DNA from 4 places in the Streptomyces sp. NPDC091412 genome. Region 1 is predicted to be linked to each of the others. Evidence: riboswitches for the same ligand, from Rfam matches in the RefSeq annotation. Region 1 holds a riboswitch; each other region holds the start of a gene.
What was found. Region 1 has a riboswitch for cyclic di-AMP ahead of ACIQMV_RS27780 (NlpC/P60 family protein). Riboswitches for the same ligand answer to the same signal wherever they lie in the genome.

Region 2: another riboswitch for cyclic di-AMP. It lies ahead of ACIQMV_RS26130 (C40 family peptidase); the one in region 1 lies ahead of ACIQMV_RS27780 (NlpC/P60 family protein).
Region 3: another riboswitch for cyclic di-AMP. It lies ahead of ACIQMV_RS27200 (transglycosylase SLT domain-containing protein); the one in region 1 lies ahead of ACIQMV_RS27780 (NlpC/P60 family protein).
Region 4: another riboswitch for cyclic di-AMP. It lies ahead of ACIQMV_RS30070 (transglycosylase family protein); the one in region 1 lies ahead of ACIQMV_RS27780 (NlpC/P60 family protein).

Annotation. Positions count from the first base shown of each region.
Region 1 is NZ_JBIVTV010000014.1:10,321-14,129, forward strand. It holds gene ACIQMV_RS27770 (sensor histidine kinase) at 1-321, opposite strand, end outside; gene ACIQMV_RS27775 (response regulator transcription factor) at 324-1,070, opposite strand; cyclic di-AMP (ydaO/yuaA leader) riboswitch at 1,297-1,471, shown strand; gene ACIQMV_RS27780 (NlpC/P60 family protein) at 1,480-3,231, shown strand; gene ACIQMV_RS27785 (SAM-dependent methyltransferase) at 3,289-3,809, opposite strand, start outside.
Region 2 is NZ_JBIVTV010000012.1:124,751-128,559, reverse strand. It holds gene ACIQMV_RS26145 (DUF397 domain-containing protein) at 1-149, opposite strand, end outside; gene ACIQMV_RS26140 (helix-turn-helix domain-containing protein) at 184-1,044, opposite strand; gene ACIQMV_RS26135 (ATP-binding protein) at 1,272-1,727, shown strand; gene ACIQMV_RS26130 (C40 family peptidase) at 1,786-2,259, opposite strand; cyclic di-AMP (ydaO/yuaA leader) riboswitch at 2,263-2,476, opposite strand; gene ACIQMV_RS26125 (hypothetical protein) at 2,876-3,124, opposite strand; partial or broken gene ACIQMV_RS26120 (ATP-dependent Clp protease proteolytic subunit) at 3,132-3,767, opposite strand.
Region 3 is NZ_JBIVTV010000013.1:121,993-125,801, reverse strand. It holds gene ACIQMV_RS27205 (polyprenyl synthetase family protein) at 62-1,072, opposite strand; cyclic di-AMP (ydaO/yuaA leader) riboswitch at 1,558-1,743, shown strand; gene ACIQMV_RS27200 (transglycosylase SLT domain-containing protein) at 1,749-2,234, shown strand; gene ACIQMV_RS27195 (HAD family hydrolase) at 2,293-3,099, opposite strand; gene ACIQMV_RS27190 (FAD-dependent oxidoreductase) at 3,232-3,809, opposite strand, start outside.
Region 4 is NZ_JBIVTV010000016.1:136,328-140,136, reverse strand. It holds gene ACIQMV_RS30080 (septum formation initiator family protein) at 1-207, opposite strand, end outside; gene eno (phosphopyruvate hydratase) at 370-1,656, opposite strand; gene ACIQMV_RS30070 (transglycosylase family protein) at 1,904-2,629, opposite strand; cyclic di-AMP (ydaO/yuaA leader) riboswitch at 2,634-2,801, opposite strand; gene ACIQMV_RS30065 (transglycosylase family protein) at 2,984-3,809, opposite strand, start outside.

The sequences.
Region 1 (3,809 bases):
GCCGAGCGAGCGGGCCGCGCGGGCCAGCTCGCGGCTGCGGGCCACGACCCAGCGGCCCAGGAGCAGCGCGGTGGCCAGGGACACCACCGCCGCCATCGCCACGACGGTGGTGACGACGGACAGGTCGTGCGCGGACAGGAACATCGCCTGGGCCACGGCCAGGGTTCCGGTCAGCATCGCGCCCACCGCCACGGCGGCGACCACGGCGAGCGAGGCCGTCAGCGAGCGCCGCCGGATCAGCCGCAGCGCGCCCGCGCCGGCCAGACCCGCCACGGCGGCGCCGAGGAAGGCGTACAGGGCGATGAACAGGGTGTCGCGCACCGTCAACTCCCGTCGTGTCCGGTGGGGTCGAACCGGTAGCCGACGCCCCACACGGTCTGGATGAGACGGGGCCGGGCCGGGTCGTCCTCGACCTTGCCGCGCAGCCGCCGGACGTGGACGGTGACCGTGGAGAGGTCGCCGAAGTCCCATCCCCACACCTCGCGCATCAGGTCCTCGCGGCTGAAGACCCGGCCGGGGTGGCGCAGGAAGAAGGTGAGCAGGTCGAACTCGCGCAGGGTGAGTGCGATTTCGGCGCCATCCCTGGTGGCACGGCGGCCGGCCGGGTCCACGGCGAGTCCGGCCGCGGCGAGCGGCCGCGGCGCGGTGGCGGGCCGGGTGCGGCGCAGCACAGACTCCACCCGCAGGACGAGCTCGCGGGGGCTGAACGGCTTGGTGACGTAGTCGTCGGCGCCGACCTCCAGGCCCAGGATGCGGTCGTCCTCGTCGCCGCGGGCGGTGAGCATGATGACCGGTACCGGGCCGCGCCCGCGCATCCGGCGGCACACCTCCAGTCCGTCCATGCCCGGCAGCATCAGGTCGAGCACGACCAGGTCCGGCCAGTGGGCGGCGGCCAGGGCGAGCGCGGTCGGCCCGTCCGCGGCACGGTCGACGACATGGCCCGCGCGGTCCAGGTAGCCGGAGACGATCTCGGCGACCGTGGCGTCGTCCTCGACGACCAGCACCCGCGCCGCCCCGGCCGGCCGCCGCTCGCCGGATCCGGCACCCGTGGACTCGTACGACTCCTGCATACCTCCAGCGTGACACCGCCCCCACCCCCGTGCCGCCCCCGAGCGCTCCCCAGCCTCGGACGTCCGCATTCCGTAAGGAGTCCGGGCCGGACGGGAGTGAGGCACCTCACGGGAAGGTCACGAATACGTATCGGACATTCCACGCTTCAATCTTCACGCCAGGCACACATGTTCGCTAAGTTGACGACCAGGCCGCACGATTGCCTCCGGCGAGTCGCGTCGGATCGTGCGACCTCCGCCGAGTCCGGTAGGCACCCACAGCGGCCGGAGCCGGGGAACCGACCAACCTCGGGGTGAAGCGGCTCAACTGTCCCTCCGGACAAGGGCCGTAGGGCACGCCTTCCACAGAACGTCCGCCCGACGCCGAGAGCAGAACCGGTAGGCGGCCCATGGGAGGAGTGCGTCCTTCTTGACGCGGGAACGACCGAGCGACGACAGGCCCAGCCGCGCCGAGGTCCAGCAGCGGATCAGCAGCCTCTACGACCAGGCGGAGAACGCCACGGGGAATTTCAACGCCACCCGTGCGATGAGCAAGAGCGCACGTACGCGGCGCGGTTCGGCCGGCTGGAGCGGTTCCGGGGGATCCGATCCGGCGCTCGACCGGGTGGCCAGGAAGTGGTTCGACGTGGGGCGCGCCCAGTTGGGTCCGACCATGCCCGCGGTCCTGCCGCCGGACCGTATGCCCAACCCGGCCAACTCCCCTGCCGCCGCGCCGAGCAGGCGTCCGGCGGATGTCCGCGAGAGTCTGGGCCTCGAGGCGGGCAGGGCGTCTCGGCCGGAGCTGACCGCGGGCCCGGCGGGCCCGGTACCCGAACTGCCGGCCGCGGTGCGGGACACCACGCCCCCACCGGAGTTGCCCGCCGCGCCCACCGCCGCCGTGCCCGCCTCCCCCGTGGCGGAACTGACCGCCCGCTCCATGGAACCGCCGGCCGCCGGAACGGCGGGACCGGTGCCCACCGGCACCATGGAAGTACTCCCCAACAGGACCATGCAGCCACCGCCCACGGGGACCATGGGGGCCCTCCCCGCCGACATCATGCAGGCGCCCCGCACCGGCAGCATGGGAGCACTCCCCGTCGGCATCATGCAGCCACCGCCCACCGGCACCATCGGCTCGCTGCCGAACGGGACCACAGGGGTACTCCCGACAGGAACCATGGAAGCGCCGACCACCGGCACCATGGGCGTACTCCCCACCGGCACCATGCAGGCACCAACCACCGGCACCATGGGCGTACTCCCCACCGGCACCATGCAGGCACCAACCACCGGCACCATGGAGGCGCTCTCCGCCGGGACCCTGGAGGCGTCGGCCACCGGGACCATGGATGTACTCAGCAGCGGAAGTCCGGGCACTGCGACCCCGCCCGCGGGCCCCGTCGCGGGGTTTGCGGGTGTCGCCGAGGCGGGGCGCGAGGTGGTCGGCGGGGCGGGTGTCTCGGTCGCGCCCCGCCGGCAGGCCGCGGTGCGGCGGCCTGCCAAGGAGCGGATGCGGAACAAGCTCGCACGGGCCGGCGAGATGCTGTCCCGGCACGTCGCGCAACAGAGCGCGCCGCCGCCCGCTGCCGTCGGGGCGCGCCCGGCCGAGGAGCCCCGGCCCGCGCCTCAGCCGGAGGCGGCGCAGTGGCAGCAGCACGCCACGGGACTGTTCGACACGACCCCGCCGCTGGACGGCAACTCGCTCTTCGACGCCAGCCAGGCCGGCGGCCCGGGAGCGGCGGGCGAGCCGGGGGCCGCCACCGGCCCCGACCCCGCCACCGGCCCAGGCGTCGGCGTCGGCGACAGCCCGGTCTCGGCCTACGAGCGGAAGGCCGCCAAGGCGCTGGCCTTCGCCCGCACCCAGATCGGCAAGCCGTGCGTGTGGGGGGCCACCGGTCCGGGCTCCTACGACTGCTCGAGTCTCACCCAGGCCGCCTGGCGGGCCGCCGGGGTGGCCCTGCCCCGTACCACCCACGAACAGGTCGGCTCCGGCGCGATGATCCAGCTCGCCGAACTGGAGCCGGGGGACCTGATCTTCTTCTACGGCGAGGTCAGCCACGTGGGCCTGTACGCGGGCAACGGCACCATGGTCCACGCCCCGAGTCCGGGCGCGTCGATACGCGAGGAGTCGATCTTCTTCGCGGGCCCACGGGCCATCCACAGCGCGATACGTCCGGCCTGAGCCGTCACGGCCGTCACGGTGGGAGGCCCGGGGAGCCGGAGCCTCCCGACCCGCCGTTCACGCGTTCTTGCGGCCCACCCCGGCGTACACCCAGAACTGGGACGGATCCTCCGGGATCTCCTCGTCCCGGTCCGGGCGCCACAGCGGGACGTAGACCAGCCCCGGCTCCGCCAGGGCGAAGCCGTCGAAGAGGGACGTGATCTCGTCGTGGGAGCGTGCCGTGACCGGCGAGGTGGCCCGGTCGCGGTACAGCTGCCCGACGGCCGCGGCCGTGTCCGGACGGTCCTCGTCCGTGGCGTGGGTCAGGGCCAGCCAGCTGCCCGCGGGCAGGGCGTCCCGGAAGGCGGCCACGATGCCGCCCGGGTCCTCCCGCGGTGTGACGAAGTGCAGGATCGTGATCATCAGAACGGCGACGGGCTCCTCGAAGTCGATGAGCTTGCTCACCTGCGGCGCGGAGAGTACCCCCGCGGGATCACGGATGTCGGCGGCCACGATCGCCGCGTCCGGGTTGTCGGCGAGCAGGGCCTCGCTGTGCGCGACCGCGACCGGGTCGTTGTCCACGTACACCACCTTGGCGC
Region 2 (3,809 bases), on a different contig from region 1:
TCGCGCACGGCGAGCAGCCCGGCCCACGGTCCCGTGGCGGGCCGGGCCGTCTCGACGCAGTTGTTGGCTCCCGTGCTGTAGCTGCTGCGCAGCCAGCGCACGCCGTGCAGATCGGTGGTGGAAGGTACGTGCCGAGGCGGAGTGGACATGGGGCCTCCTTACGCGGTACGCGGTTGTGCGCCGTCAGGGGGTCTGGCGTATCCCGGCGATGAAGTCCAACGAGTCCTCGGGCGAGAGGGCGTGGATCCGCAGGGTGTCGAAGGCCTCGGCGTAGGCCTCTAGGTCTTCTTTCCGCTCGAGGTGGAGGCTACTCGTCAAGTGGTCGAGAACCACCACGTTCAGATCGGAAGTGTTCGAAAACGAGAAGATAACGAAAGGGCCGGTGATCCCGATGTGCGCGCCGGCGGCGAACGGCAACACCTGGAGCCGTACTTGGGGCAGCCGGGCCGCCTCCGTCAGCCGCTCCAGCTGCCGCCTCATGACCTCGGGCCCGCCCACCTCCCTGCGCAGCACCGCCTCGTCCAGCACCGCGTCGAGCTCCAGCGGCGGTCGCGAGCGCAGCACGTCCTGGCGGGCCAGCCGCACCTCCACCAGCGCGTCCAGCCGGTCCTCGTCGAGCCCGTCCACCGCGGCCCGGGTGACCGCGCGGGCGTACTCGGGTGTCTGGAGCAGTCCGGGAACGACCGAGGTCTCCAGGGTGCGCATCCTGCTCGCCTGCGACTCCAGGCTGATGAAGTCCCGATAGGTCGGCGGCAGCACTCCGCGATAGGCGTGCCACCAGTGGTGCCGGTCGCCGCCGTCGTCCAGCCCCGCGAGCACCAGGAGCAGCTCGCGCAGCTGGGTGTCGTGGACCGCGTACGCGTCCAGGAGCGAGCGCACGTCGGCCGGTTTCACCCCGCTGGTGCCGGTCTCGATCCGGCTGACCTTCGACTGGTGCCAGCCGACCAGGCGGGCCGCCTCACCGCTGGTGAGACCCGCGCCGGTGCGCAGCGCGCGCAGTTCGGCGCCCAGCTTCCGGCGGCGCACCTCGGGACCGTGCTGCATGGGCTACTCCCTCGCTCCCTCTGAACGCTCCACGCGACCCGCTCCGGATACGGTCTGCCGTCGCAGAGTTCACCGCATCGAGCGACAGATATATGCATATCTCGGTGGATCGCCACCGAGACCGGAGAGGTGATGGCAGTCTGACGGCGAAGCACCAGTGCGGGACCGTACTCGAACCATCCGCCAATTGTCGGACTCCGGCCCCGTGGGAAAGGGACGACCTCGCCATGGCAGACCATCTGGAAGCATCCGTCACTCTGCCGAGCGATCCCGCCTCGGTCTGTGCGGCCCGTGCCTATGTGGCCGGCACGCTCGCGGAGTGGGGCCTGCCGCCGTCCACGGACACCGCCGAGACGGTCCGGCTCATCGTGTCCGAACTCGCCACCAACGCCGTACAGCACACTTTGGGGCAGTCACCCACCTTCACGGTGGACCTCGTCCTCGTGCGTGACGAACGACTGCGCATCGGGGTCACCGACAGCCACCCCCGGTTCCCGAAACGCCTGCCGGCCGCTGTCCAGCAGGACAACGGCCGGGGCATGGTGATCATCCGGTGGCTCACCGCCGAGTGCGGCGGCAGACTGACCGTGCGGCCGACCCGGGAGGGCGGCAAGACGGTCTGCATCGAACTTCCGTGGACGGTTCCCGCCCGCCCCGTGACTGCCGCGGGTCAGGAACCGTAGGAACGTGCGGTGGCGACGTCGAAGCTCCGCCACCGCACGGCACCGCACTGCGGCCGGGTCAGCTCACCCGGCCGTACCAGACGCTCTTCGTCCAGATCTTCTGGAGCTTCACCACGTCCCCGGTCTTCGGAGCGTGCCAGATCTTGCCCTTGCCGGCGTAGATGCCCACGTGGTAGACGCGCGAGCCCGAGTGGAAGAACACCAGATCCCCGGCTCGGCGGCTGCCCGCGGAGATGTGCCGGCTGTTGTTGTACTGCTGTGCGGCCGTGCGGGGCAGCTTCTTGCCCGCCCTCTTGAACGAGTACAGCGTGAGCCCGGAGCAGTCGAACCTCCGCGGCCCCGTGGCGCCCCACTGGTAGGGCGACCCCTGCTTGGACGCCGCGATCCGCAGCGCCGTGTTCGCGGTGGTCACGGCCGAGGCCTCGGAGGCCACACCCGGGACCACGATCGAGCCGCCCACGGCGGCCAGGGTCAGGGCCGAGGCCGTGCCGGCCCGGGCCATCAGCGACGGGACACGATTGAGCGCAGTCATGCGCAACCCTTCGTCAGCCGCCTGTGAAGGATGACCTGTCGGATTCGGGCTGGCGAAGTTGCCCGGCCGCGTTGTCGCGGCTTCACCCCAAGGGCTGCTCGGACCGGCCATGGCGTGACCGTTCCGGCGACCCGTCGTGCTTGGGTCCTCCACTCCTGCCGATCCACTCCTGTCGACCGGTCATCCGGGCGGCGGCAGGACTCGGCGTCCGCCCGGACCGCCCCGCCGTTGTGGCGGGGGCTTGTCGTCAGACAGGGATCTTCACCTACGGATGTCCGAAAATCCCAATGGAACCGCGTGTTTGTGTTGTTACTCACCACGCGCCCGTTCGGGTGGACACCCTCGCGATCGAACGGTTGCCCCCGCCCGCGACGACCCCCGGACCAGCAGCGGAGCACCTCATTCCGCCATCCGTGGAGGCGTGTTGCGCGACTGCGGCGGTCCCGAAAAAGGAGCTGAACCTACACCGAAAGGCGGTCGGTCATTCGGGGCGATTTCACCCCGTGTCCAGACAGATGGGCCCCTTTTCCCGCCGAGACCGCGGCTGTGGACGACGTCAACTTCCGCAGTCGGGGGGAAGGGTGACACGGGCCGTGCGCCGCTCGCCGTCCAGCACTCACAGAGCCCGGGCCGGAGTGTCCGCGTGCGGCTCGGTCTCGCCCCGCCGGTGCATCAGTGCCCGGGTGCCGCGCAGCTCCACCGCCCTGCCGGCGAGCGCCTGGGCGGCCCTCGGGGCCCGGTAGGTGTCTCCGGGCCGTCCCGGGTTGACGCGGCCCAGCAGGTCGGCCGGCTCCAGGTGACGGTCGATCAGCTCCGCCTCGGCGCGGGTCGGCGCCGGCAGGGGTGGCGGCTCGGGTGGCGGCATCGGCGGCTCACCCCGCGTCCGGCGCGGTGCGCGTGGCTCCGCGGTTCGGGAGGATTCGGTCAATCAGTCCATATGTCAGGGCCTCTTGCGCGTCCAGCACCTGCTCCCGCTCCAGGTCGGTCCGCACCTGCCGCACGGACCGCCCGGTGCTCCGCGCGAGCAGCTCCTCCAGGCGGGCGCGCATCCGCGTCAGCTCGTCCGCCTGGACCGCCAGGTCGGACGCCTGGCCCCCGACCGGCTCGGGCGGTGACGGCTGCCGCAGGACCACGCGGGCGCCGGGCGGCGCGTACCGCTTGCCCGGGGTGCCCGCGGCCGGCAGCGCCGCCGCGGACGCGACGGCCTGGCCCAGTCGGATCGTCTCCACGTCCAGCACACGTACCGCATCGTGTCGTGGACGGCCGGCGTCGTGCTAGAACGAGCCGCCGGGCGAGTTGATGCAGAGCGAGATGTCCCGTCCGGGCGTCCGGTGCTCCAGGTGGACGAACTGCGCGATCACGTCGTTCGCCGCGGTGTCGTCGATCGGTGTGCCGAGGAGGGCGATCCGCTCCTCGAGCGGTTTCGCGTACGGATCCAGGGAGCGCCGGCCGGCGCTGGTGATCTCGGTGAACTCCGGCAGGACGTAGCGGGCGGACGGCCGCGTCATGGCACACCCCTCCATGCGGCGGCGCCGGATCCGGCCGGAGGG
Region 3 (3,809 bases), on a different contig from region 1:
GCGCCGCTCGAAGGGGCCGCCCGGCGAGGGCGGCCGGTGAGATCGCGGAACCGGACGGGCGTCAGCCGGCCCGGTGCACCACCGCGTCGCACAGCTGAAGCAGTGCGGCCTTCGCCTCGCACTCCCGCAGCGGCGCCAGCGCGGCCCGCGCCTCCTCGGCGTAGCGCACGGTGTCCCGGCGGGCCTGCTCCAGCGCCGGGTGCGCCCGCAGCGCCGCCAGCGCCTCCGCGTGCCGCGCGTCGTCGCTCAGGTCGGAGTCCAGCAGCTCGCACAGGGCGATGTCCTCGGCCAGCCCCAGCCGGGCCGCGCGCTCGCGCAGCCGCAGCACCGGCAGGGTGGCGATGCCCTCGCGCAGATCGGTGCCGGGGGTCTTGCCCGACTCGTGCGAGTCGGAGGCGATGTCCAGGACGTCGTCCGCCAGCTGGAAGGCGACGCCCAGCCGCTCGCCGTACTGCGTCAGCACGTCCACGACCGTCTCGTCGGCGCCGGACATCATCGCGCCGAACCGGCACGACACCGCCACCAGCGATCCGGTCTTGCCGCCCAGCACGTCCAGGTAGTGGTCGACCGGGTCCCGGCCGTCCTGCGGACCCGCCGTCTCCAGGATCTGCCCGGTGACCAGCCGCTCGAACGCCACGGCCTGCACCCGCACGGCCTCCGGGCCGAGGTCGGCGAGGATCTGCGAGGCCCGGGCGAAGAGGAAGTCGCCGGTCAGGACCGCGACCGAGTTGCCCCAGCGGGTGTTGGCGCTGGCCACCCCGCGGCGCACGGCGGCCTCGTCCATCACGTCGTCGTGGTACAGCGTCGCCAGGTGGGTCAGCTCCACCACCACGGCCGAGGGCACGATCCCCGGCGCGTACGGATCCCCGAACTGGGACGCGAGCATCACGAGCAGTGGCCGGAACCGCTTCCCGCCCGCCCTGACGAGATGCTGCGCGGCGCCCGTGATGAACGGGACCTCGCTCTTGGTGGCTTCGAGCAGCCCTTCCTCGACAGCCGCCAATCCGGCCTGGACATCGGCTTCGAGAGCCTGGTCCCGCACGCTCAGCCCGAATGGCCCGACGACGGTCACGAGGGGTCTCCTGTCTGCTGGTGTCTGCTGGGGATTACACGGTTTGTCGATAGGTCGCTGCCCTCACTCAAGTCAGCGTATCCGGTCACGTTTCGATCACCGATATCGCCCACCTATACGGGCCAGGCCACTTCACCCGACGTGACCACCATCACGTGTCAGCCACACGGCCCATCCACACTCACACATGAAGTCCGATTCACCCCTATTGGGGTTTCAATTCTCTTTAGTGGTATTTGCTCTTCGGCCACTCGAGCCGTGACTTGGGACACACCCCCTCCCCTCCGCGCCACCTCTCGCATTCCTTCACATTCCCTTTACACCCAGTCGAGTTGAGTCTTGGCAGATGCAAAGGATCAAGCACCACATACCCCCCGGACCAAGGTCAAACTGGACGATGTGTGATTCCAGCACTTGTTCGGGACATGTGCTCTCGCATACGTTCCCGGCACCGACGGGCGGACGCCGAATCCTGCCGCCGCCCGTAATCCCAACGACCGAATGAACCACGGCAGGAGCGGGGGACCCAGGTAAGTCGCCGGGCCGGGCGTCGTACGTACCGCGTACACCGCACCGGATCGGCTTGGGGTGAAGCCGCGCCCTTCAAGGCGCGGCCGGGCACCTCCCAGCCCGAACCCGACAGCTCACCTCGCAGGCGACGGAGAGGAATTCCCCCATGCCTGCAAACGGTCAGCGCCGCTCTTCCCGCACCGCCCGCCTCGTCCGTGCCCTCGCCGTCACCGGCACGGGCGCAGCCGTCCTCGCCGTACCGCTGCTCGGCGCCACGACCGCGTCCGCTGCGACCCCGGCCACCGTCCGGACGGCCGCGGGCTTCGGCTACTCGAACAACCTCGACGGCTGGATCCGGGCCTCCCTGGCGGTCATGGCGCAGAAGGGCATCCCGGGCTCCTACAACGGGATCCACCGCAACATCATCCGCGAGTCCTCCGGCAACCCGCGCGCCATCAACCTCTGGGACTCCAACGCCAAGAAGGGCATCCCGTCCAAGGGTCTGCTCCAGGTCATCGACCCGACCTTCCGGGCCTACCACGTGAACGGCACGTCCTGGGACATCTACGACCCGGTCGCCAACATCACCGCCGCCTGCAACTACGCGGCCAAGCGGTACGGCTCCATCGACAACGTCTTCGGCGCGTACTGACCGGACCGCGGCCGGCGCACGCACCGGCTAGAGCCGGTGAACCTTTCCGGTCACAGCGCTAGACAAACAGTCGTTCGAGGACGACGGCGATGCCGTCGTCCTCGTTCGACGTCGTGACCTCGTCGGCCACCGCCTTGAGCTCGGGGTGGGCGTTGGCCATGGCGACCCCCCGGGCGGCCCACTGGAACATCGGGATGTCGTTCGGCATGTCGCCGAAGGCGAGGGCGCTCTCGCGGCCCAGTCCCAGGTGTTCGGCGGCCAGCGCCAGTCCGGTCGCCTTGGTGACGCCGCACGGCTGGAGTTCGACGGTCCCGGGGCCCGACATGGTGACCGTGGCGAGGGAACCCACCGCGCCGCGGGCCGCCTGCGCCAGCTCGTCGTCGGACAGCACCGGGTGACGCAGCAGCACCTTGCTGATGGGCGCGCGCCACAGGTCGTCGCGCCGTTCGACCCGTACGGCGGGCAGCGCCGGGTGCGGCATGAGATACCCCGGCTCGATGAGCGTGAGCCCCTCGACCCCGTCCTGGTCGACCGCGGCGTACACCTCCCCCACCTCGGCCTCGATCTTGCCGAGCGCGGTCTCGGCCTGCTCCCGGTCCAGGGTGACCGACCACAGCAGGCGGTCACTGCCGGCGTCGTAGAGCTGTGCGCCCTGACCGCACACCGCGAGCCCCGTGGTGCCGAGGACGTCGAGCAGTTCCCGCACTCTCGGTGCCGGCCGTCCGGTCACCACGAGGTGCCGGGCACCTGCGGCCGCCGCCCCCGCGAGCGCGGCGAGGGACCGTTCGGACACGGTGTGGTCGCCGCGCAGCAGCGTTCCGTCCAGGTCGGTGGCGATGAGGGCATATGCGAGGGCGGCCATGATCAGAGAATACGGATGCCCCGGCCCGCCGACTCGACCGGAACCGGACGACCGCGACGGCCACCGTGCTCCCGGCTCCCTCTCCTCAACTCCCTTACCTGTGAGAGCGCTTCGGCGCCGCGGACGAGGTTGCCCTCAACCGTGCGCCGCCGCGAGGTGTGCGGCCAGCCGCGGCGAGGCGAACTCCGTGCCGCACACGAACCGCATCACCGGCCCGTACGAGGCCGCCGCCGGCAACCCCGTGAAGTAGAGGCCGGGTACCGAGGAGACGTAGCCCGCGCCGAGCCTCGGGGCGCCGCGGCTGACCGCGAGTCCGGTGCGCAGCTCGTGGCCGAGGAAGCCCATCGCGGCGATGTCGACGCGGTAGCCGGTGGCCGCCATGACGTGGTCCGCCTCCAGTTGCCGGCTCTCGCCCGCGGGGGTGCGCACCGTCAGTACCGGACGCCCGCCCGTGACCTCGGCACGCACGATGCCGCTCACCTCGTGGACCGGCACCGCCGACTCGAAGCGCTCGCGCAGCCACCAGGCGCCGAGCGGGCCGAGGACCCGGCGGACCAGATGGTGGCGGACCCCGGCCGGGAGGTACCGGAAGGGCTGCGGGTGGTAGCTCAGCGCCCACAGCGACCAGGCGCGGCCGAAGGGCGACTCGGGCCGGAACCTCGGCTGCTCCCAGGGCGGGGCGCCGAAGGCGACCGCGCCTCGGCCCCGCGCCA
Region 4 (3,809 bases), on a different contig from region 1:
GCGCTGGGTGACGTACTGCCGCATCGGGTACGCCAGGGCGACCACCATCGAGCAGAGCACCAGCACGAGCAGCGCCGCGCGGCCGGTGAGACGGGAGCGGCGGGCCTGGCGGCGGGTCTGCGAACGGTAGACACGGGCCGCCGTCTGCTCACCGAGCAGCCTGATCCTGGTCGTGGTGGAGAACCGGTCCCGGTCCTTGACGGCCATCGTCCCGCCTCCCGTTCGTGCCCGTGCACACACGTGCGTACGTCCCCGGACACGGTACGGGACCGGGTACGGGGACGTACGTGCGACTGGCGAAGCCTTACGCTTCGCGGCTCAGCCTCCGGGGCGCCTCGGCCCCCGGAACGGCTCGGCCTTCGAAGCGGCTCAGCCCTTGAAGCGCGGGAAGGCCGAGCGGCCGGCGTACACCGCGGCGTCGTCGAGGATCTCCTCGATGCGCAGCAGCTGGTTGTACTTGGCGACGCGCTCGGAGCGGGCCGGGGCGCCGGTCTTGATCTGGCCGCAGTTGGTGGCGACGGCCAGGTCGGCGATCGTGACGTCCTCGGTCTCGCCGGAGCGGTGGGACATCATGCACTTGAAGCCGCTGCGCTGGGCCAGCTCGACGGCGTCCAGGGTCTCGGTGAGCGAACCGATCTGGTTCACCTTCACGAGCAGCGCGTTGGCGGCGCCGTCCTCGATGCCGCGGGCGAGGCGCTCGGGGTTGGTGACGAACAGGTCGTCGCCGACGAGCTGGACCTTGTCGCCGAGCTTGTCGGTGATGACCTTCCAGCCGGCCCAGTCGTCCTCGAACAGCGGGTCCTCGATGGAGACGAGCGGGTAGGCGGCCACCAGCTCCTCGTAGTACTCGGTCATCTCCGCCGCCGAGCGCTCCTTGCCCTCGAAGACGTACTTGCCGTCCTTGTAGAACTCGGAGGCGGCGACGTCGAGCGCGAGGGCGATCTGCTCGCCGGGGGCGTAGCCGGCTTCCTTGATCGCCTCGAGGATGAGGTCGAGGGCCTCGCGGTTGGAGCCGAGGTTCGGGGCGAAGCCGCCCTCGTCGCCGAGGCCGGTGGACAGGCCCTTGCTCTTCAGGACCTTCTTCAGCGTGTGGTAGACCTCGGTGCCCCAGCGCAGGGCCTCGGAGAAGGACTCCGCGCCGATCGGGGCGATCATGAACTCCTGGATGTCCACGTTGGAGTCGGCGTGCGAGCCGCCGTTCAGGATGTTCATCATCGGCACCGGCAGCAGGTGCGCGTTCGGACCGCCCAGGTAGCGGAAGAGGGGGAGGTCCGAGGCCTCGGAGGCGGCGTGGGCGACGGCGAGGGAGACGCCGAGGATGGCGTTGGCGCCCAGCGAGCCCTTGTTGTCGGTGGCGTCCAGGTCGAACATGGCCTGGTCGATCAGACGCTGCTCGGTGGCGTCGTAGCCGACGAGCTCCGGGCCGATCTGCTCGATCACGGCGAGGACAGCCTTCTCGACGCCCTTGCCCTGGTAGCGGTTGGGGTCGCCGTCACGGAGCTCGATGGCCTCGAAGGCACCGGTGGAGGCGCCGGAGGGGACGGCGGCACGACCGGTGCTGCCGTCGTCGAGGCCGACCTCGACCTCGACCGTGGGGTTGCCTCGGGAGTCCAGGATTTCCCGGGCTACGACGACGTCGATGGACGGCACGAGCATCTCCTTCTGGGATGTGACGCTGGAAGTGCGGGGCGTGAGCCTTGCGACTAGAGCCTAACCGTCCCGGGGCGGCGACCGGCCGACCGACCGCCTCGTGGACAGAGTGACGGTACCCTTTGTTCCCGCTCGGAACAAAGAGACGGGGAAGGTTCGGGAACGGCCGGGTGTGCGGGAGACGAAAAAAACCCGCCCCCGCGCGTAGGGGGAACGCGCCGGGGCGGGGGCCCATGAAGGGCGGTGCGGGCCCTTACTTCAGGTGGAGCTGCTGGCCCGGGTAGATGAGGTCGGCGTTGTCGACGATGTTCTTGTTCAGCTCGAACAGCTTCTTCCAGCCGCCCTGGACGCCGTGCTGGGCGGCGATGGAGCTGAGGGTGTCGCCGGCGACCACCTTGTACTCGCCGTCACCCTTCTTGACCTTCTCGCCGGTGGGCGTGGTGACGGTCCTGCTCGGGGCGGGACGCGTCGCGGAGCGGTTGGCGGCCTGCTGCTCGGTCGAGCGGGTGGTGGTGCTCTTGGCGGAGCTGCCGCTCGACGACGAGGACGAGGCCGACGACGAGGACGAGGCCGACGACGAGGACGAGGGGGCGCCGCCGGTGTAGGCGGCGCCGGACAGGCCCTTGCCGCAGACCGGCCAGGCACCCTTGCCCTGGCCCGCGAGGACCTTCTCGGCGACGGTTATCTGCTGCGACTTGGAGGCCAGGTCCGCGCGCGACGCGTAGGCGGTGCCGCCGTACCCGGCCCAGGTGGAGTTGGTGAACTGGAGGCCGCCGTAGAAGCCGTTGCCGGTGTTGATGGACCAGTTGCCGCCGGACTCGCACTGGGCGACCGCGTCCCACTCGGAGGCGGTGGCGGCGGAGGCGTCGCCGACCGCCATCAGCGGGGCGGCGACTGCGGCGCCGGCGACACCGGCGAGCGCGATGACACGGGTGGTCCTGGACGTACGGCGATGCTTGCCCTTGCTGGAGAACAGCATGGATGGATCCCCTCACCGACGCCTGCGAGGTGAGCTGTCGGGTTCGGGCCGGTTGAGTTGCCCGGCCGTGCCTCGTACACGAGGCACGGCTCCACCCCTAGCCGCTCCGGTCAACTGCCCGGCGCGGCACTTACCTTGGGTCCCCCGCTCCTGCCCACGGCGCTTGACGCGACGACTGTTCCCGTGCGGCCGCTGGCAGGATTCGGCGTTGCGGCAGCCGGGGCTCGCGGTGACGAGCGGTCACGACCGTAGGCATGCGCTTCGCCGAATTCCAAAGACGATCAGGGCTTCTGAGACTCATCCCACACTTTCCCCGAATGGGACATTCAGCGCGAAGCGTGGCGTGAACTCCGCCTACTTTTGGGGCGTTTCGGTAGGGACATTCAGGGTCTGACCGGCAGAGATGTGATTCGGGTCGGACCCGATCGCCCCCTTGTTCGCCGCGTACAGCGCGTCCCATCCGCCCGGAACGTCAAGGGAGTCGGCGATGGACTCGAGGGAGTCGCCGGCGCGGACGGTGTAGGAGTCGGCGACGACGGCCCGCGCGGAGCCGCCGCGGGAGGCGTGACGGCCGGAGGAGGCGGCCGAGTGGCTGTCGGCCGGGTCCTCGACGGCACTGCCGCCGCGGTGACGCCCACCGCTGAGCGCGCCGGTGTCGACCAGGGCCGAAGTGCCGCCGACCTGCCACGAGTTGTCCGTATAGCCCGGCTGCGGCGCGACCGAGGGCGAGGCGTCGGGCGACTGCGACCCGCCTGCCGCGGCATCGGAGGACGCGTCGGACTCGGCCGGCTCGCCCTTCTTGGCGGGCGAGGACGGCGAAGGGGAGGACGTGGCGGGGGGCGCGGTCGACGAGCCGGAGGGATCGATTGAACCAGGGTCGACATCCGACGAGCCGGACGAACCGGACGAGCCGGACGGATCGCCCGACGACGCCTGCGACGAGTCGGACAGACCGAGGTCGTCCGTGAGGGACTTTCCGGAGGAGCTGGAGGATCCGGACGAATCACCCACGCCGGTGTCGACCTTCGCCGCCCCGGACTTCTTGCCGAGTCCGGAGAGCAACCCGCACGTCGGCCAGGCACCGGGACCCTTGTCGGCGAGCAGCTTCTCGGCCACGGATATCTGCTGGGACCGGCTGGCCTGGTCGGCGCTCGAGGCGTAGTCGAGGCCGCCGTACTTC